Regions from separate parts of the Mesorhizobium sp. CA10 genome, predicted to be linked through region 2. Evidence: predicted binding sites of a transcription regulator. Region 2 holds the regulator's gene; the other holds the start of a gene.
The links. Region 2 encodes HrcA, which represses chaperone genes, less so after heat shock. Its sites were predicted from a motif close to GTTAGCACTCNCNNNNNGNGAGTGCTAAC; they were not measured.
Positions count from the first base shown of each region.

Region 1: a site for HrcA is predicted at 6,146-6,174, ahead of groES (co-chaperone GroES). Genes of this name have one in related genera too.

Region 1 is NZ_JAIUHV010000008.1:237,763-248,281, forward strand. Features, by position in the region: gene LB535_RS18620 (ABC-F family ATP-binding cassette domain-containing protein) at 1-950, shown strand, start outside; gene htpG (molecular chaperone HtpG) at 960-2,900, opposite strand; gene LB535_RS18630 (DUF982 domain-containing protein) at 2,961-3,278, opposite strand; gene LB535_RS29080 (helix-turn-helix domain-containing protein) at 3,244-3,642, opposite strand; gene LB535_RS18635 (hypothetical protein) at 3,703-3,924, opposite strand; gene groL (chaperonin GroEL) at 3,992-5,620, opposite strand; gene groES (co-chaperone GroES) at 5,682-5,996, opposite strand; gene LB535_RS18650 (hypothetical protein) at 6,338-6,685, shown strand; gene LB535_RS18655 (usg protein) at 6,699-6,971, shown strand; gene LB535_RS18660 (Hsp20 family protein) at 7,213-7,689, shown strand; gene LB535_RS18665 (Hsp20/alpha crystallin family protein) at 7,779-8,288, shown strand; gene LB535_RS18670 (hypothetical protein) at 8,731-10,155, shown strand; gene LB535_RS18675 (hypothetical protein) at 10,263-10,519, opposite strand, start outside.
Region 2 is NZ_JAIUHV010000012.1:46,231-56,749, forward strand. Features, by position in the region: gene queG (tRNA epoxyqueuosine(34) reductase QueG) at 1-252, opposite strand, end outside; gene LB535_RS22915 (glutathione S-transferase family protein) at 233-925, opposite strand; gene LB535_RS22920 (undecaprenyl-diphosphate phosphatase) at 1,142-1,948, shown strand; gene LB535_RS22925 (YraN family protein) at 2,176-2,553, opposite strand; gene rsmI (16S rRNA (cytidine(1402)-2'-O)-methyltransferase) at 2,635-3,525, opposite strand; gene LB535_RS22935 (hypothetical protein) at 3,536-3,967, opposite strand; gene hemW (radical SAM family heme chaperone HemW) at 4,138-5,310, opposite strand; gene rdgB (RdgB/HAM1 family non-canonical purine NTP pyrophosphatase) at 5,307-5,984, opposite strand; gene LB535_RS22950 (VOC family protein) at 5,984-6,394, opposite strand; gene rph (ribonuclease PH) at 6,579-7,295, opposite strand; gene hrcA (heat-inducible transcriptional repressor HrcA) at 7,516-8,598, shown strand; gene LB535_RS22965 (hypothetical protein) at 8,670-8,867, shown strand; gene LB535_RS22970 (PQQ-dependent sugar dehydrogenase) at 8,989-10,329, shown strand.

The sequences.
Region 1 (10,519 bases), on a different contig from region 2:
TCACCAAGATCATCGAGATCGACGCCGGTGCGCTCACCTCCTATTCCGGCAATTACGAATTCTACCAGGAGCAGCGCGCGCTGGCCGACAAGCAGCTGCAGGCGCAGTTCGAGCGCCAGCAGGCGATGCTGGCCAAGGAGATCGCCTTCATCGAGCGTTTCAAGGCGCGCGCTTCCCATGCGGCGCAGGTGCAGAGCCGGGTGAAGAAGCTCGACAAGATCGACCGTGTCGAACCGCCGAAGCGCCGCCAGACCGTGACTTTCGAATTCCAGCCGGCGCCGCGCTGCGGCGAGGACGTGGCGACGCTGAAGGGCATCCACAAGGCCTATGGCAGCCGCAATATCTATTCGGGCCTCGACTTCCAGATCCGCCGCCGCGAGCGCTGGTGTGTGATGGGCGTCAACGGCGCCGGCAAGTCGACGCTTCTGAAGCTGGTCGCCGGCGCCTCCGAGCCGGACGAAGGCTCCGTCGCGCGCGGCCCGAGCGTCAAGATGGGCTATTTCGCCCAGCACGCCATGGAGCTGCTCGATGGCGAGCGCACCGTTTTCCAGACGCTGGAGGACTCGTTTCCGCAGGCCGGCCAGGCGCCGCTCAGGGCTTTGGCCGGCTGCTTCGGTTTTTCCGGCGACGAGATCGAAAAGAAGTGCCGCGTGCTTTCCGGAGGCGAGAAGGCCCGGCTGGTGATGGCGCTGATGCTGTTCGATCCGCCAAACCTGCTGGTGCTCGACGAGCCGACCAACCACCTCGACATAACCACCAAGCAGATGCTGATCGAGGCGCTATCGCAATATGAAGGCACGATGCTGTTCGTCTCGCACGACCGCCATTTCCTGGCGGCGCTGTCGAACCGCGTGCTCGAGCTGACGCCCGACGGCGTCCACATCTACGGCGGCGGCTACACCGAATATGTCGCCCGCACCGGCCAGGAAGCGCCGGGGCTGAGGGGGTAGGGCAAGACCCTACGCAATCGGCGGCGGCGCATTCCCCCTGTCGGGCGAGCGCCGGCGCTTACCCCTCGCCAGCCCGCGATCGATCAGCCGCGCAAGCCGCGCCGAGAACGCCTTGGCGTCGGCCGGCTTGTCGCCGTCGAGCACACGTGCCTCGTCGTAAAGCAGATGCGCGGCGTCTTCCTTGAACGCCTTCTCGTCGTCGCCGAGCTTTGCCAGCGCCGCCACGCGCTCGTGGCGCGGGTTGATCTCGAGGATTGGCTTGGCCGCCTTGTCGAGCCGGCCGGCGGCGTTGAGCAGCCGCTCGAACTGGCGGTCCGGGCCATGCTCCGGCGCGACGAGGCAGACGGCGCTTTCGGTCAGCCGGTCGGAGGACTTCACGTCCGAAACCTCCTCGCCAAGCGTCGTTTTCACGAAAGCCAGGAAGGCGGCGATATCCGACGACGTCTCCGCGTCGGGCTTCGCCGCATCTTCGGGCAGCGCGATATCGGCGAGCTCGGCCGCGCCCTGCGTCACCGACTTGAACGGCTTGCCGTCGAATTCCGGCGCCATCGTCACCCAGAAGCTGTCGACGGGATCGGTGAGGAGCAGCACCTCGATGCCGCGTGCGCGAAAACCTTCGAGCTGGGGCGAGGCTTCGAGCCGGGCGCGATCGTCACCGGCCATGAAGAAGATCGCTTTCTGTCCTTCCTTCATCGCTGCGACATAGTTGGCAAGGCTGCGCCAGCCTTCGCCTGAGGTCGTCGAACGGAAGCGGGCAAGCTTCAGCAGCTGCTCGCGTCGCTCGTAATCCTCATAGAGACCTTCCTTGAGGACGACGCCGAAATTTTCCCAGATTTTGGCATAGGCTTCGGCATCGTTTTCGGCCGTCTTGGCGAGGTCGCCGAGAACGCGGTTGGTCACGCCCTTGCGGATCGCTGCGAGCAACGGGCTTTCCTGGATCATCTCGCGCGAGACATTGAGCGGCAGGTCGGCGGAATCGACCAGGCCGCGCACGAAGCGCAGGTAGCGCGGCAGCAGATCGGCTTCGTCGGTGATGAAGACGCGCCGCACATAGAGCTTCATGCGGCCCTTGCGGTCCTGGTCAAACAGGTCGAACGGCCGCGATCCCGGCAGGAAGGCGAGCACGCTGTATTCCTGCCGGCCCTCGGCGCGGAAATGGATGGTCGAGGCTGGCTCGTCATACTGGCCGGCGATGCTGCGGTAGAAGTCGGTATATTCCTCCGGCTTGATCTCGCTCTTTTGCCGCACCCAAAGCGCCGTGCCGTCGGCAATGTCGCGCGGTTCGGCGCCGGGCTTTTCGACAAATGTGATCGGCACCGGCACATGCCCGGATTGCGACTTCGCCAAGCCCTCGAGCCGATAGGGCGTGGTGTAGGACGAGGCGTCCTCCATCAGATGCAGCACCACCCGCGTGCCGCGCTTGGGTGCTGCCTCGATCGGCGCTGGCGCGATCTCGTAGGTGCCCTTGCCGTCGGACGACCAGCGGAAAGCCTCATTGCTGCCGGCCTGGCGGCTGATGACGTCGACCCGGTCTGCGACCATGAAGGCGGAATAGAAGCCGACGCCGAACTGGCCGATCAGCTGCGTGTCTTCCGCCGCGTTGCCGGCCTCGACGCGCTCCATGAAGGCGCGCGTGCCGGAGCGCGCGATCGTGCCCAGCGCCTCCGCCATCTCGTCGCGGCTCATGCCGATGCCGTTGTCCTCGACCGAAAGCTCCTTGTTGTCCGGATTGGCGGCAATCGTGATGCGCGGCTTGGCATCGTCGCCCAGAAGCTCTGGCCGGCTCACCGCCTCGAAGCGCAGCCTCTCGCAGGCATCCGCCGCATTGGAGATCAGCTCGCGCAGGAAAACGTCTCGGTCCGAATAGACCGAGTGCACCATCATGTGCAGCAGCCGCGAGACGTCCGCCTCGAATGTCCTGGTTTCCTTTGCCTTGGTGTCCGTCGTCATTCAGAATTCCTGCGCTCGTTGCGTTGTCCGCCGCGCCAGCAGGCGCCGGGTTTCAAATTTTCAGCCATTGTTGCTTGTGGATGCGCTCCCTGCCAGCGCCGCAGGCGCCAGAGAAACCAGGTCCGGCGCCAGGATATCGTGGCGGCGGGCGAAAGCAACAAGGGTTGCCCGCACCGTTTCCGCGTCGATCTCGCCGGCAATGCCGGCTTTGCAGGAATTGAGCGCGATCGCATGCGCGCTGCTCCTGCTCGCGGCCGGCCAATCCTGCAGCAGGGCATAGGCTTCCATCACGGTCTCGAGCCGGACCGGCAAACCTATTCCGACAAGGATGGTGACAGGCTCTTCAAAGCGGTCGTGGTTCATGGTCAGAACCCTCATTCGAGTGGATGCTCATGGCGCCCGGGCGAAGGCCGGTCGTCCCGGCCAGCACATGTCGGCGCGGGTAGGGTGGTTGCAGGACGACGCCGTGCGGTCGCGGCTGGCCTACGCCGTTGAACGCCTGCACAACCACCGGGCCTGCCGGCGTGTGCGTCGCTGAATTCTGTCGGTTAAGGCGCGGCGGGGGCAGCGCCTTGTGTGCCTTAGCGAGGGCCTCGATCCAGGCGGCGACCGCCAGCGGCACCGGCGCGCGCCCCTCGAGCCAGCGCGTCACGTCGTTTCTGGGCCAGCCAAGTTCCTCGGCGACGTCGGCAGCTTCCCATCGCAAGATTCTCAGGCATTCGCGCAATCGTCCTGCAATCATGGCAATCCTCGTCCGTTCGCAGTCACATGGGCCCCGCCTTGGAGGCGAGGCCCGACTTCGCTAGCCGCCCGCGGATGTTTCGGTGGCCGACACGTGCTGTGCGGCAAGAAACATCAGCGTTGAGGCGACGGTCCGCCGGTTCCATCCGGCGGATTCGGCCGTGTCGAGCAAGTCTGCCAGCAACGGCTTCAATGCGCTTCGACATTCGGCTTCATAAGCGAGGAATTCGCTTGCCGGGCGCGTCGGTGCCGGAACCGAGCCATTGCCGCTCATCATATCCATAAGGGCCTCCCATCGTGCGTTTCGAAACGCCCGCTCCCGTTGCCAGAAGCGGGCTCCCGTCGGCGTCTCAGAAGTCCATGCCGGCGCCGGCCGGCATGGCCGGAGCGGCCTCCTTCTTCGGCTTCTCGGCCACCATGGCCTCGGTGGTGACGAGCAGTCCGGCAACCGAGGCCGCATCCTGCAGCGCGGTGCGCACGACCTTGGCGGGATCGATGACGCCCTGTTTGTAGAGGTCGCCATATTCGCCGGTCTGGGCGTTCCAGCCATAGGCGAATTCGGTCTTCTCGCGCAGCTTGCCGACGATGATCGAACCTTCCGACCCGCTGTTCTCGGCGATCTGGCGCGCCGGAGCCTCGATCGCGCGCCGCACGATATCGACGCCGTATCTCTGGTCCGGGTTGTCGACGGCGACTGTGTCGAGCGCCTTGGCCGCCCTGAGCAGGGCAACGCCGCCGCCGGGCAGGATACCTTCCTCTACCGCGGCGCGCGTGGCGTGCAGCGCGTCGTCGACGCGATCCTTCTTCTCCTTGACCTCGACTTCCGTCGCGCCGCCGACGCGGATCACGGCAACGCCGCCGGCGAGCTTGGCCAGCCGCTCCTGCAGCTTTTCGCGATCATAGTCGGAGGTGGTCTCCTCGATCTGGGCCTTGATTTGCGTGATGCGGCCCTGGATCTCGTCCTTCTTGCCGGCGCCGTCGACGATGGTGGTGTTTTCCTTCTCGATCGCGACCTTCTTGGCGCGGCCGAGCATCTCCAGCGTGACGTTCTCCAGTTTGATGCCGAGATCCTCGCTGATGGCCGTGCCGCCGGTGAGGATGGCGATGTCCTCCAGCATGGCCTTGCGCCGGTCGCCGAAGCCCGGCGCCTTGACGGCGGCGACTTTCAGCCCGCCGCGCAGCTTGTTGACCACCAGTGTGGCCAAAGCCTCGCCCTCGACATCCTCGGCGATGATCAGGAGCGGCTTGCCGGACTGGACCACGGCTTCGAGCACGGGAAGCAGGGCCTGAAGATTGCTGAGCTTCTTCTCGTGGATCAGCACATAGGGCTCTTCGAGCTCGACGCGCATCTTGTCCTGATTGGTGATGAAATAGGGCGAGAGATAGCCGCGATCGAACTGCATGCCTTCCACGACTTCCAGCTCGGTCTCGGCCGTCTTGGCTTCCTCGACGGTGATGACGCCTTCGTTGCCGACTTTTTCCATAGCCTCGGCCAGGAAGCGGCCGATCTCGGCATCGCCATTGGCCGAGATGGTGCCGACCTGTGCGATCTCGTCGTTGCTGGTGATCTTGCGGGCGTTGACCTTGAGTTCGGCGACGACAGCATCCACCGCCTTGTCGATACCGCGTTTCAGATCCATCGGGTTCATGCCCGAGGCAACGGCCTTAGCCCCTTCGCGAACGATCGCCTGGGCAAGCACGGTGGCAGTGGTGGTGCCGTCGCCGGCGATGTCGCTGGTCTTCGAAGCGACTTCGCGGACCATCTGGGCGCCCATGTTCTCGAACTTGTCCTCGAGCTCGATCTCCTTGGCGACGGTGACGCCGTCCTTGGTGATGCGCGGCGCGCCGAACGACTTGTCGATGACGACGTTGCGACCCTTCGGACCGAGCGTCACCTTCACCGCGTCGGCGAGGATGTTGACGCCGCGCAGCATGCGCTCGCGGGCGTCGGAATGGAATTTGACTTCCTTGGCAGCCATTGGATCACTCCTTGTTTAGGCAGCTTTCATTGACTGGGTTGCGGTTCTATCGAAGCCCCGGTCAGGCGGCTTTCTTCAGCGTCGCGGCCTGCTCGATCACACCCATCACGTCGCTTTCCTTCATGATGAGCAGGTCCTCACCATTGAGCTTGATCTCGGTGCCGGACCACTTGCCGAACAGGATGCGGTCGCCGACCTTCACGTCGAGGGGCGCGAGCTTGCCGCTATCGTCGCGGGCGCCTGGCCCGACGGCGATGACTTCGCCTTCCTGCGGCTTTTCCTTGGCAGTGTCGGGGATGATGATGCCGCCGGCCGTCTTCTCTTCGGCCTCGATGCGGCGCACGAGCACGCGGTCATGCAATGGACGGAACGTCATATCGTTCTCCTTCAGGACAAACAGATTGCGAGCAGTTCCTCCGCTCCGGACCGGCAGGACCGGAGCGGGGCTCGCGCGACCCTTTCGGCATCGCGCGCATGTCGAGCTAATTTTGCCTTCATCTACTTTCAAGGGGGTACCGCAAATTTTTTGGCACTCTCGACCGTTGAGTGCTAGCGCGCTGAAAACATGCGGTAAATTGGACCGCTCCGATAACGCTCCGATAACGAAGAGGCTTGAATTCGCGACTGAGTTGAACAAGATTATCGGCGCCCGGCAGCGCCGGAACCGCTGAGAAATTGGAACCCGAAGCAAGGAGTTTTTGGAGACGGAGGACAGAAATGGACCGACAGACGCTTTCGCCGATCATTCCTTCCCTAGCTCCCGAACTATCAGACCTTTCGCTCGACCGGCTGCTGTCGCCGGCCAGGCATTTTCAGCACCCGCGGGATGTGCTGGAAGACGGCTCGCTCGACATATGGGAAAAGCGGGCGATCCTTTCGTCCTGGGCGTCCGATGCTTGCGCCGTGGAATCGATGCCGGCGCTGCGCCAGCCGCCGGGCACCGAGCGGCCTGTCTCCTTCGACGACATCATGGATGCGCTGCGCCGGCTTGATGCGCTGGCTCCGCCGCCCAGCGGCCCTGCCGATGACGACCACCGGCAGGTGGTCGACCGGCTGAGCGCGTGAGGGCCCGAAGGCGATGGTGGTCAGCAGGGAATTCCGCTTGCAGATGAATGGCTATGGCTTGACCACTGCCGAGATCCATTATCATCTGCCCGACCATCCCAGCCTGCTCCAGCTTTACGTCTGGCAGGACTATGATCTTGCCCCGGATTTCCCGGCGCTGAGGGGCTTTCTGGGCTTTTGGCAGCGCGAGCTAGCTGGCGCCTTGCATTCTGTCCGTGTCGCTCACCATCGACTCATCAGGGCGTCGGAATGGCGGGCCATCGACGGGATCATCGCGATCCATTGAAGATCAGCTCCCCGAGGCGGTCGTGGTTGTGCGGCCGCCTCCAACTCATGATTTGCCTGCCTGCATGCAGACGAAGGGACTGACTTTCACGACCTGAAGGCTGCTTCGAAGCGGGGCCTTGACGTGCCCGTGTTGAATTCCCAGATCGATTACGCCGGTGCTTGAGAGAGACCGGCAAGGTCAAGGGGCGCCGCTTCCTTGGCGCCCCTCGTATCTATGTTGCTCAATGGAGGATGTAGCTATGAGAACCACGTTTGACTTCAGTCCCCTGTTCCGGTCGAGCATCGGCTTCGATCGAATGCTGAACGCGCTCGAGACGGCGAGCCGGATCGAGACCGTCGATAATTGGCCACCCTATGACATCGCCAAGACCGCAGACGACGACTACCGCATCAGTATGGCGGTGGCTGGGTTCTCGCAGGACGAACTGGCCATTACCCAGGAGCAGAACATGCTCATGGTCTCTGGCCAGAAAGCCGGCGAGGACAAGGGCGAGTACCTGCATCGTGGCATCGCCGGCCGTGCATTCCAGCGCCGCTTCGAGCTTGCCGACCACGTCAAGGTCGTTGGCGCCAGCTTGGTCAATGGGCTGCTGACGATCGATCTGAAGCGCGAAATTCCAGAAGAGATGAAACCGCGGCGGATCGAGATCGCGGCCGACAAGGCAACGCTCAAAGGCACGACAAAGAAGATCGAAGGCGAGAAGCACGCTGCCTGAGGGCTTCTTGTGAGCGCATCCGCGCTATGCGCCGGGCGCTGCCCGGCGCGTAGGTGCTTTTCGAGCCGATGAACAGAAAGGAGCAAACCATGAGTGTCCGTGATCTGATCCCCTGGGGCCGGAGCAACGGCAACCAGCTTCCAAGCATATTCCGCGACAGTGAGCGCGATCCGTTCCTGTCGCTGCATCGCGAGGTGAACCGCCTGTTTGACGACGTTTTCCGCGGCTTCGACAGCCGGTTGCCGTCTTTTGGCGGTGTCTCCGCCCTCGGCGCCGGTTGGCCGAGCGTCGAGATCTCCAACGGCGAGAAGGAGATCAAGGTGATGGCCGAGGTGCCGGGCCTCGAACAGAGAGACATCGAGGTCCTGCTCGACGACGGCGTGCTGACGCTGAGAGGCGAGAAGCGCTCCGAGACGGAGGACAAGGATAGGCAGTTCTCCGAGCGCTATTACGGCCGCTTCGAGCGCCGCATCCCGGTCGGCTACGAGGTCAAGGAAGACGAGGTGGATGCCCGCTTCAAGAACGGCGTGCTGACCGTCACCTTGCCGAAGAGCGAGAAGGCGCAGTCGCAGGTCAAGCGCATCGACATCAAGAGTTGATGCACCGACGCGGGAGGTCGGCCCATCCGCCTCCCGCGTCGACTCCCATAGAGCCACGGCAACCGGATGCTCGCGCAAGCAACTCCACTCGATCGATCATGGGCGGCCGAGGAAGAGAAAATTTATACGGCGGGAGCTTCTTTTTTCCGTCCAGAAGTCTTCGCATCGCTCATCTGAATGATGACAAGCAGCTCGCTGTCTTTCCCTTCTGCTGCGCATGCTTTCAGCACCTATCCGGAGAGAAAGCTAACATATGTTAGGAACGGGAGAGGGGCTCACCTAGCGCGGATCCGCATCAGATTGGGACCGGCGATAACCTTAATTTTGGTTTCCTTTGCACAGGCTTCCCGAACGGAAGGTAACGCGATAGATTAGTAATTCGTTAAGTACGCCCGGGGGCGAGCGTAAAAGATGTGTCGTCGAGCGTAAGGGATGTGCCGTGATGAATTTCAAGTCTCTGATCAAGCGGGCCGAGGACGTCGATAAGGAATTTCAGGAACTCCAATCGGATCTGGCGGAGGCGTTCGAGGACGTTCTCAAAGATGACGAACAGCCGCCGTCGGAAGACGACGCCGTCGCCGGTCGGGAACTGGTTGCAAGCGACGAGAATCCGCCGGCCGAAGAGCCGTCCGACGCATCGGCATCGCGGCTGACACCGCATACCCAGACGCGGCTGGCCGCCCTGGAGGCCGTCACCGGGCTTTTCCGGGACGGGCAGGGCCATCTGCAGGAGATCGAGGCAAAGCTGGCGGAGATCGCCACTGCGCATCATATGACGCGCGAAGTCCTCAACGTCTTCCATCGCGACGTGTTGCGCTCCAACGAGCTGGAGCTGGCAAACCTCGCTCTCACCGCCGAACACAAGACCTTGTCGGAACAATTGCTTGACGCCGCCCGCCGGCAGCGCGAACGCGACGGCGCGGCCGAAGCGTGGCAGCAGCGCGAGGCGAGCCTCGTCCAGGACCGGGAGCAGCTGCGCTCGGCGCTTGCGGCGGTGCGCCTGGAGCTGGTGGAGATGGGCAATGAGACCGCCAGGCGCGAGACGGAGTTCGGCGAGATCGTCAAAGCCCTGACGGCCAAGACCGTCGAAGTCGACAGGCGCGGCGCCGAGAACAAGCTGCTGCGCGAAAAGCAGGTCGGCCTTTCGGTCGATCTGGAGCAGGCGCAAAAGCGCGAGGCGGAGGCCCGGCACAAGTTCGACGAGTTCGCGGCAACCCACGCCAGCGAAACCGCCCATATCGCCGAGCTGATGGCTCAAATCGGCAACCACGAAAAGGAAGAAACCCGGCTGCAGAAAGCGCTCGAGGCAGCGCAGGCCAGGCTTGCCGAAACAATCGAGGCGGCGCGGATCGCCGAGAGCGACAGCACCGCCGAATTGGCACGCAGCCACGCGGAAATGCGCGGTTTGCGTGCCGAGATCCAGGAACTGCAGTCGCGTCTGGACAAGGTCTCGACCGACAATGGCGAAGCCACGGACGAGATCACCAGGTTAAAGGCGCAGCTGAACGACGCCGTCACCGAACGCCAGATTGCGGAGAAAAGGCTCGCCGTTCTCAAGGACGAGAGCGAAGCCGACAAGAAGAACCTGTCCGAGGTCAGCACCAATTTCTCACGGCTTTCGCTGCAGCAGGCGTCGGAGCAGATCCAGCTCGATATCCAGAAGCAGGAATGCGAGGATTTGCGCGCCGAAGTCGAAGCGCTCAACGCCCGCATCCGGGAATTGCTGCCTTACGAGCGCCTGCATCGGGTGACCGACGCAAGGTCGCGCATGGATGCCGCGCCTCAAACCAACGGGATCATCGCGGAAGCGGCGCGCCCCGTCGCGCGGCGCGTTTCTCGGCGCAACATGCGGGCGAACGGAGGCTGAGGGTTTCGAGCGGCTCGGCTTCGACAGCGCCGGCCCGCTCTATCTCTATGGTTTGAAACCGCTCCACTTCGAGAGCCGCTGCGCTTTCCTGGAATTGCCCTGGCGGACTATTTCCCAGCCATGTCGTCGGCAAGGTCCTGCGCCTGCTTGAGCAGCGCCGGGAAGGACGGGTCGCCGGGCAGGCGCTGGGCCATGCAGGCGCGGTAGTCGGCGTCGCCCTTTTCCCAGGCGGCGTTGGCGGGATCGGAGACCTGCGGATCGTCCTGGTCCGAACCCTGGTCGGCCTGCTGGGCTTTCTGCGCGGCGGCGTCGGCGGCTGCCCAGATTGAATCGCAGGCCGCGATCTTCGGCACGGCGGGCGAGG
Region 2 (10,519 bases):
CGGGCCGTAATTCATGGCGAGAACGATGATCGAGCGCACCTCCGGCCACAGCGTCGAGGGTTCGGCGCGGCGCTGAACAGTGTCGGCGATCCACTTCATCGAGCCGTGGAAACCGTCGGATACGAATTCGGCGAGCCTTGCCGGCGCCAGCGGGATCGCGTCCGGCCGGGTCACCGCGACAGCCTCGAAGCCGGCGCGGCGCGCCTCCGCCTCGATCAGCGCGCGTAAGGTTTCAGAAGTCGAGGTCCGCATAATGCGATACCGGCGACAGGCCGCGCACCCGGTCTGAAAGCAGCGGCCGGAACGACGGCCGCGATTTCACCCGCGTGTACCATTCGCGCGCGGCGCCATGTTCGCGCCAGTCGATCTCGCCGAGATAATCGAGCACCGAAAGCGTCGCCGCCGCCGCGAGATCGGCGTAGGTTACCTTGTTGCCGGCCAGCCAATGGCGCGTGCCGGCCAGCCAATTGGTGTATTTCATGTGCTGGCGGATGTTGGCGCGCGCGGCGCGGATGGCGGCCGAGTCCGGCGAGCCGCCGCCGGCGGTTTCCGGCATGACCGGCTTCAGCACGCGCTCGCGCACCAGGTGGCGGGTCACTTCGCTTTCGGCCTTAGCCAGATACCAGTCGGTCAGCCGGCGGATTTCGGCGCGCTGCATCGGGTCCTCAGCGAACAGCCGCCTGTCGCGCTTGAGCACACCGCGCGTCTCGTCGAGATATTCGGCGATCACCATGGCGCCGACGATCGGCACGTCGCCTTCGGCGAGCAGGATCGGCAGCGTGCCGGCCGGGTTCAGCGCCAGGAACTCCTTGCGCCGCGTCCACGGCTTTTCCTCGATCAGCGCCAACTCCTCGCCATACTCGCCGAAAGCGAGGCGCACGAAGCGGCAGGTGGCAAACATGGGATGGTGGAAAAGCGTCAGCATGGTTCCGCGATGAAAAGGCGCACTGGCGAATCGGTGTCAGCGCCGATAAGTCTTGGCCGCCCGATTCCAGGGACTGTCATGGTGTTGCGACCTATAGGGGGACTTCCGCCCCATGACAAGCAAACCTTCCTCCCCCTCGGAGCATGATGTCGTCCGAAAACCGCTTCACACTTTTCGGCATCATGCTCTAGCCGCCATTCGAACCAAGAGGTTGCCATGGAAAGCCAGACCATCGTCGAAGCGCTGCTGCTTGGGCTGCTGGAGGGCCTGACCGAGTTCATCCCGGTGTCCTCGACCGGCCACATCCTGCTTGCCGGGCATTTCCTCGGCTTCCACTCCACCGGCAAGGCCTTCGAGATCCTGATCCAGCTCGGCGCGATCCTGGCGATCCTCAGCGTCTATTTCAGCAAGCTGTGGCAGATGCTGATCAAGCTGCCCAGCGATCCGCAGACCCGGCATTTCGTCGTCGGCATCCTGATCGCCTTCCTGCCGGCTGCCGTGATCGGCGCGCTGGCGCATGATTTCATCAAGACCATATTGTTCGAATCGCCCCGGCTGATCTGCATCATGCTGATCATCGGCGGCGTGGTGCTGCTCATCGTCGACCGCATCAACCTCAAGCCGGTCCACCACGATGTCGAGGACTTCCCGTTGAGCGTCTATCTCAAGATCGGCCTGTTCCAGTGCCTGTCGCTGATCCCCGGCACCTCGCGCTCCGGCTCGACCATCGTCGGCGCGCTGCTGATGGGCGTCGACAAGCGCGCGGCGGCCGAATTCTCCTTTTTCCTCGCCATGCCGACCATGGTCGGCGCTTTCGCCTTCGATCTCTTCAAGAACCGCAACGTGCTGACCTCGGCCGATTTGCCGATCATCGCCGTCGGCTTCATCGCTGCCTTCGTCACCGCGCTCATCGTGGTGCGCTTCCTGCTCGATTACGTCTCGCGCAACGGCTACGCGCTGTTCGGCTGGTGGCGGCTTGCGGTGGGCGGGCTCGGGTTGGCGGCGTTGATGGTCTGGGGGTGAGACGGGCTTCGCCCGCTCTGCTTTGTCGAGTTCCCGCCAACCCCCCTCTGGCCTGCCGGCCATCTCCCCCGCAAGGGGGGAGATCAGACGTCACCGCGGCTTTCGCCAATTGCGGAACCGAAGAAGGGCACGGCGCCCAAGCTGCCAATCTCCCCCCTTGCGGGGGAGATGTCCGGCAGGACAGAGGGGGGTGCTGTCCCGCCCAGCCTATCTCCGTTGAGCAGTCCTCAATTCCTCCCATAAAACGCATTCTCGACATGCACCGGCCAGCGCCAGGGCAGCACCGCCACCATGTCGAAACGCATCGACAGCCGGCCGTAATCCGGCTGGCGCGACAGCCACAAATCCGCGGCGCCCTCGATCCGGCGCTCCGATTCGCGGCCGATCGCTTCCATCGCCTCGATCAGCGTGCGGCGCGCCTTGACCTCGACGAACAGCACGAGGTCGCCGCGCCGGGCGATGAGGTCGATCTCGCCGAGCCTGGTGCGGTGGCGGCGGGCAAGGATGCGATAGCCCTTCAGCATCAGCGCCAGCGCCGCCAGCCACTCGCCGCGGTGGCCGCGCCGATAGGCCTTTCGGCGATGGCCGACCGTGCGTTCAGCCATCCCCGGTTCCTTTCTTTTTGACCATGATCTTGTCCGACCCGGAGGTCAGCGAATGCAAAAACCGGCCTCCACTTTTCGGGATCATGGCCTGTCCTTGAGCTCGATCAGCCGGCGGTAAAGCGCCTGCTTCTGGCCGCCGGTCATCTTCGCGGCTTCCGCCGCCGCCTTCGATGCCGGCATTTCGGCCGCAAGCGAGAGCAGGAGGCGGTCGATGTCGGCCGGCTGGTCCTCCGCCGCTTCGGGCGGACCGACACAAATAACGACCTCGCCCTTCGGCGTGTCGGCCGCCCCGTAATGGTCGGCCAGCTCGGCAAGCGTTCCGGTGCGCATCTCCTCGAAGGCCTTGGTCAGCTCGCGCCCGATGGCGGCTTTCCGCGCGCCGCCCAGCGCCTCGACCATGGCGCCGAGCGTCTCTGCCAGACGGCGCGGCGATTCGAAGAAAATCAGTGTCGCCGGCACCTGCTTGAACGTCTCCAGCTTGGTCAGCCGCTGCCCGGTCTTCACGGGCAGAAATCCGGCGAACAGGAAAGCATCGGAAGGAAGGCCGGAAGCGGTCAGCGCCGCAAGCGGAGCCGAGGGTCCAGGGATCGGCACGACGCGGATGCCGTGGTCCAGCGCCTCGCCGACCAGCCGGTAGCCGGGATCGGAAACCAAAGGCGTGCCGGCGTCGGAGATCAGCGCCACGCTCTGCCCGGCGGCCAGCGCCTCGATCAGCTTCGGCCCTGCCTCGCCCGCGTTGTGCTCGTGATAGGCGGTGGTGCGGCGGCGGATGCCGTAGCGCTCGAGCAGCACGCGCGAAACGCGCGTGTCCTCGCAGGCGACGATATCGGCAGCGGCCAGCGTCTCCAACGCGCGCAGCGTAATGTCGGCCAGATTGCCGATCGGCGTCGCCACCAGATAGAGCGCCGGCTGAAGCGGCCGCGCCGCGATCTCGCTTTGTCCGATCAGATAGCTGCGTTTGTCGCCGGTCACCGAATGCCCCTCATTCCGAGCAATTCCAGGAAAAGTGCGTCGCGGTTTTCCGTCCGGAATTGCGTGAGAACCAAGTCTGTTTCGCATGGCTGACGCCCCGTTGCAAAACGTGAGGTCGAGGCAACGAAATCGCCTTGCCTTTGCCACAGTGCGGAACGAAACCCACATCGGCGAATTTAACCCCTGATTCCCCGGGAGGAGGCAGGACCGAACGATGCCCAATCGCTTCGATATTTTTATCAGCCGACTTGAAAGCAAGACCGCCCGCGAGGGCATCCCTCCACATCCCATCGCCGCCGAGTCCGGCGCGCGCCGCGACAAGGCTGACCAGAAGCCTGTCCGTCACGGCGAGGCGCATGGCGAGAAGCACCGCGGCAAGCACCGCCAGAAGCACGACGCTTAAGGCGTCGCGTCCATCGTCATTGGCCGCGAGCGGCCCCACTTCGTCATTCCAGGGCGAAGCAAGGAGCGAAGCGACGCGCGCAGACCCTGGAATCCATTCCGTTACATCGAGGCGTTGCAGCGGGTTCAGAATTCTGCACCGTTGCGCGCTGCGATAAAGGTCACGGAATGGATTCTCGGGTCAAGCCCGAGAATGACGAAGGCGCCAGGTTACCTGGCCAAATCCGCCACCACCGCATCCAGCACGATCATCCCCGCCGTCGTGGCGCGCAGGCGGGCGTTGCCGACAGGCGCCACCAGGCCTTCTTCCTGCAGCACCGAGAGCCGCGCGCTTGAAAGGCCGCGACCCGAGAGCGCCTCGTAGCGCTGCAGGTCGATGCCTTCGGCCAGCCGCAGTCCCATCAGCAGGAACTCGTCCGCCTCCTCGGAACGCGTCAGGATCTCGCCGCCGGTGACGCCGTGGCCTTTGGCCTCGACCAGATTGGCCCAGGTCTCCGGCATTCTTTCCGCGATGGTCACCGTGCGGCGGCCGTTCTCGACGAAGCGGCCATGCGCGCCGGGGCCGACGCCGACATATTCGCCATAGCGCCAATAGGTGAGGTTGTGCCGGCTCTCGGCGCCCGGCCGCGCGTGGTTGGAAATCTCATAGGCCGGCAGGCCTTGCGCCGCCGTCACCTCCTGCGTCAGCGCGTAGAGGTCGGCGGCATGATCGTTGTCGGGCAGCGTGAATTTGCGCGCAGCGTAAAGCGCGTGGAAGGGCGTGCCCTCCTCGATGGTCAGCTGATAGAGCGACAGGTGGTCGACGGCATAGCCAATCGCCTGCTCCAGCTCCACGCCCCATGCCTCCGGCGTCTGGCCGGGTCGCGCATAGATCAGGTCGAAGGAGAGGCGGGGGAAAATGTCGCGCGCGAGGCCAATGGCGTGCAGCGCCTCCTCGACATTGTGCAGGCGGCCGAGGAAGCGCAGATCCTTGTCGTTGAGCGCCTGCACGCCGAGCGAGACGCGGTTGACGCCGGCGGCGCGATAGCCGCGGAAACGCTCGGCCTCGACTGAGGACGGGTTGGCTTCCAGCGTCACTTCGATGCCGGCCGGCACCGTCCAGTTCCTCGCCACGGCCTTCAGGACGGCGGCCACCGTTTCCGGCTTCATCAACGACGGCGTGCCGCCGCCGAGAAAGATGCTGGTCACCTCGCGTGGCCCGGTGCGGGCCCGCATGGTTGCGAGCTCCGTCTCGAAGGCGCGGGCAAAACGCTCCTGGTCGACCGGCTGGTGGCGGACATGGCTGTTGAAGTCGCAATAAGGGCACTTGGCCGCGCAGAACGGCCAGTGGATATAGACGCCGAAGCCGGGGCTGCGGTCGAGCGGTAGGGGCACTGCGCTCATGCGGATCCTGATCGCGCCAAATCCAATCTGGCCAAATTCAATCGCACTTCGGCGAATTTCTGAAAGGCGCGGGCGCGGTGCGAAAGCGCCGTCGCCTGGCCGGGCCTCCAGCCATGCTTTTCTTGCGCGCTCATCTCGCCAAAAGTCTTGTCGAAACCGTTGGGCAGGAACACCGGATCATAGCCGAAGCCGAGCGTGCCGCGCGGCGGCCACACCAGCCTGCCTTCGGCCTCGCCGCGATAATATTCGGCCTCGCCGTCGGGAAATGCCAGGCAGATGACGGCGACGAAGCGGCCGGTGCGCTGCGCGGGCTCCGTAGCGCCAACCTCCTGCAGCGCCACCTCGGTGCGCTGCATGGCCATGCCGAAATCCCTGCTGCCGTCCGGCGTCTCGGCCCAGTTGGCGGTATAGACACCGGGCGCGCCGTCGAGCGCGTCGACGCAGAGCCCGGAATCGTCCGACAGCGCCGGCAGTCCGGTCGCCTTGGCGGCGGCATATGCCTTGATATAGGCGTTCTCCTCGAAGGTGGTGCCGGTCTCGTCGGGTTCGGGCAGGCCGTATTCCTTGGCCGATTTCGCCTCGAATCCGAACGGCGCCATCAGGTCGGCGAATTCGCGCAGCTTGCCTTCATTGTGGCTGGCGACGACGATCTTTTTTCCGTTGAGCGAGTGCATCAGAAACCCCAGATCCTTGGCTCGGCGAACTCGATCGAATTGCCCGACGGGTCGCGGATATAGATCGAGTGCCCGCCCTGCGGCCATTCAAAATCGCTTTCGATGGCGATGTTGTTGGCGGACAGATGCTTGCGCCATGCAGCGATTTCATCGGCGGTTGCCGCAAAGCAGAGGTGCCCTTCGCCGGCCGTGCCGTGCGGCGGCACCTTCAGCCGAGCGTCCGGCGCCGGCGGGATTTTCGTAGCGTCGGCATTGAAGAGAAGCAATACGCCGTCGCCGCAGCGGAAGAAGACGTGGCGCCCTTCGACCTTGCCCAAGGCTTCGAGGCCGATGATGTCGCGGTAGAAGGCTTCGGCGGCGTGTAGGTCTGTGACGTAGAGGGCGGATTCGAGAATTGCGGAGGGTATCACGAGGCCCCCCTCTCTGCCCTGCCGGGCATCTCCCCCTCAAGGGGGGAGATTAGCTGTGGCCGCGCCGGCACCTCTTCTGCAGCATTGGTGATTGGCGAAAGCCGGCGTGACATACAATCTCCCCCCTTGAGCGGGAGATGGCCGGCAGGCCAGAGAGGGGAGCCTAGGCTCGGCATTCGAAAACCTAAGCCACCGCCATCTGCTGCAGGCTCACCAGCCGCGAAATGCCCTTCTTCGCCAAGCCCATCAGCGCCGCGAACTGCTCCTCGGAGAAAGGCTCGCCCTCGGCCGTGCCCTGGATCTCGACGATACCGCCCTTGCCGGTCATGACGAAATTGGCGTCGGTGCCGGCCGAGGAATCCTCCAGGTAATCGAGATCGATGACCGGCTGGCCGTCATGAATGCCGCAGGAAATCGCCGCGACATGGTCCTTAAGCACCTTGGCGACGCTCACCATCTGGCGCGCTTCCATCCAGCGCAGGCAATCGTAGAGCGCCACCCAGCCGCCGGTGATCGAGGCCGTGCGGGTGCCGCCATCGGCCTGGATCACGTCGCAATCGACGGTGATCTGCTGCTCGCCCAGCGCCTGCAGGTCGACCACGGCGCGCAGCGAGCGGCCGATCAGCCGCTGGATCTCCAGCGTGCGGCCGCCCTGCTTGCCGGCGGAGGCCTCGCGCCGCATGCGCTCGCCGGTCGAGCGCGGCAGCATGCCGTATTCGGCCGTCACCCAGCCCTTGCCGGAATTGCGCATCCAGGCCGGCACCTTTTCCTCCAGGCTCGCCGTGCACAGGACATGCGTGTCGCCGAACTTCACTAGGCACGAGCCTTCGGCATGCTTGGAGACGCCGCGTTCGAAGGAGATGGCGCGCATTTCGTCGGCTTGGCGTTTGGAGGGGCGCATTCGGCCTTCTTTCTTGTCGTTTCCGGAATCGTGGCCGGCTTGTAGACGTATGCGCAGCATGGCGCAAAGGAAAACGAGGTCGCAACGGAAAACGGGCCGCGCGACCGCAAACGCGCCACCGGTGACCGCAAACGCGGCACCGTGTGACCGCGAGCGCGGCACCGGGTTGCGCCGCCGTAGCTTAAGTCTATATCTTTTCGGAAGGAGGTTTCTCGCCGGAATGAACAAACCAGTCGATCCGACGTCGCAGTCGCCGGTACTTCAGTCACTCGACATGCGCTCGCGCGATATCTTCCGGCGGATTGTCGATTCCTATCTGCGCGACGGCGAGCCGGTCGGCTCGCGCAGCCTGTCGCGCATCCTGCCCTCCTCGCTGTCGCCCGCCACCATCCGCAATGTGATGAGCGACCTCGAGCATCTGGGGCTGATCTACGCGCCGCATGTTTCCGCCGGGCGGCTGCCGACCCAGAGCGGCCTACGCTTTTTCGTCGACGCCTTCATGGAGCTGGGCGACCTTTCCGACGACGAGCGCCGCACCATCGAGGCGCAGGTGCGCGCCTCCGGCTCGGGCGCGACGCTGGAGCATATGCTGACCGAGGCCAGCCAGATGCTGTCGGGCATGTCGCGCGGCGCCGGCCTCGTGCTCGCCTCCAAGCACGAGGTGGCGCTGAAGCACATCGAATTCATCCAGCTCGAGCCCGCAAAGGCGCTGGCAGTGCTGGTGTCGCAGAACGGCGATGTCGAGAACCGCGTCGTCGACCTGCCGGCCGGCACCACCGTGTCGCAGCTGCACGAGGCGTCCAATTTCCTCAATGCGCATATCCGTGGCCGGACGCTGGCCGAGGCGCGGGCGGAAATCGCCCGCATCAAGGACGAGACCAGGGCGGCCCTCGACACGCTGTCGCAGGATCTGGTCGAGAAAGGCCTCGCGGTCTGGGCCGGCGCCGAAAGCGGCCTGCCGGCGCGCCTTATCGTGCGCGGCCGCGCCAACCTCCTGGAAAACGTCACCGCTCAGGCGGACATAGAATTGCTTCGCCATCTGTTCGAGGATTTGGAAACCCAGGACGGACTGCTGCAGCTGCTCGATCTCGCCGAAGAGGGGCCGGGCGTGCGCATCTTCATCGGCTCGGAGAACAAGCTGTTTTCGCTGTCCGGCTCCTCGCTGGTCGTCGCCCCCTATCGCGACAAGGACGCCCGCGTCGTCGGCGCGCTTGGCGTCATCGGGCCGACCCGCCTGAACTACGCCCGCATCGTGCCGATGGTCGATTACACTGCACAACTGATTTCCCGCATGCTTCGTTAGGTGTATCGATATTCAGGTGAGGCCGGCCTGACCTGAACCTCGACACAGCTGAGGGTGCTAAGGAGAAGAACATGGCGCTGGAATCGCTCAAGGCCCAGATCAGCCTGCTGCTCGAGGAAATGGTGAACCAGCCCGAGGACGAGCACGAGATCCAGGAGCAGCTGCGCGAGAAATTGAGGGAGATGCGCGCCATGGGCCTGCCCCTGCCGGCTGATCTCGTCGAGTTGGAAAAGCGCCTCGACGACGACCTGGATGCCGAAGAGGCCTGAGGCCGGCAAGTCACGTGCGCGAGCTTCTCTTTTCGATCGTTAGCCCAATATGTTCTGTCTCCGGGGCCTTATCGACTGAGGCACCCGAAGGCAGGACATAGTGGCAGAGACGGAGGACAGCATGATGCGGATCGCCGGCCTTGCGGGCCTCGCGCTGGTTTTTGCCACGGCTGCCTTTGCGCAGCAGGCCGGTCAGCCCTTGCTCAGCGGCGAAAAAGCTTTCGGCGACTGGAAAGCCGACCGTCCGGGCGTGCGCCGGCTGCTGAAACCTGAGGATTTGCCGAAACCCGATATGACGGAGTCCGCTTCGAACGGCGGCGGCGTCACCGAGCGCCCCGAGGACGCGAAGCCAAAGCTTCCGCCTGGCTTTTCCGCCGAACTGATCGCATCCGGCATCGACAGTCCCCGCGTCGTGCGGGTGGCGCCGAACGGCGACCTCTTCGTTGCCGACAGCCGGGCGAACCAGGTGCGCGTCTATCGCCTGGCGGAAGGCAGCGCCAAGCCTACACAGGAGTCGATCTTCGCCAAGGGCCTGACCCGGCCCTACGGCATCGCCTTTTATCCGCTGGGCGACAAGCCGCAATGGGTCTATGTTGCCAACAGCAACAGCGTCGTCCGCTTCCCCTATCGCGAGGGTGACCTGGAAGCGTCGGGCAAGCCGGAAACCATCGTCGCCAAAGTCCCCGCCAGCCACCACTGGACGCGCGACATCGCCTTCTCGCCCGACGGCAAGACGCTCTATCTGTCGGTCGGCTCCGGCTCCAATATCGCCGAGGACATGGGCGCGAAGCCGAAGGGCGGTGTCGAGGCGTGGACGAAATCGCAGCCGCTGGGCGAGGCCTGGGGTCCGGAACAGGGCCGTGCCGACGTGCTGGCCTTCGACCCCGACGGCAACAACCGCAGAACCGTCGCCACCGGCCTGCGCAACTGTTCCGGCATGACCATGCAGCCGGCGACGGGCGCGCTCTGGTGCGTCGTCAACGAGCGCGACGAGCTTGGCGACAACACCCCCTTCGAATACGCAACCGCGGTGAAGGAAGGCGCCTTCTATGGCTGGCCGTGGTATTATATCGGCGACAATGAGGACCCGCGCCACGAGGGCGCCCGCCCCGATCTCGCCGGCAAGGTCACGGTTCCGGACGTGCTGATGCAGGCGCATTCGGCGCCGCTCAACATCGCCTTCTATGATGGCGCCAACTTCCCGGCCGATTTTAAGGGCGACGCCTTCGTCACGCTGCACGGCTCGTGGAACCGCAATGTCCGCACCGGCTACAAGGTGGTGCGGCTGAGGTTCAAGGACGGCAAGCCGACCGGCGAATACGAGGACTTCGCCACCGGCTTCGTCATATCCGACGACGCGGTCTGGGGCCGGCCGGTCGGCGTCGCCGTGGCCAGCGACGGCGCGCTGATCCTGACCGAGGACGGCAACGGGACGATCTGGCGTATTACGTATGGTGGGTAGCTCCTCCACGGAGGGTTTTTAGGGTCAGTGCAAACGTTGGAATTGGCGGAGGCCTCCCAACCTCGTCATTCCAGGGCGAAGCAGGAGCGCAGCTCCGTCGCGAAGACCCTGGAATCCATTCCGTGACCCTGATCATAGAACGCAGCGGAGCAGAATTCTGCACCGTTGCTACGCTTCGAGGTCACGGAAT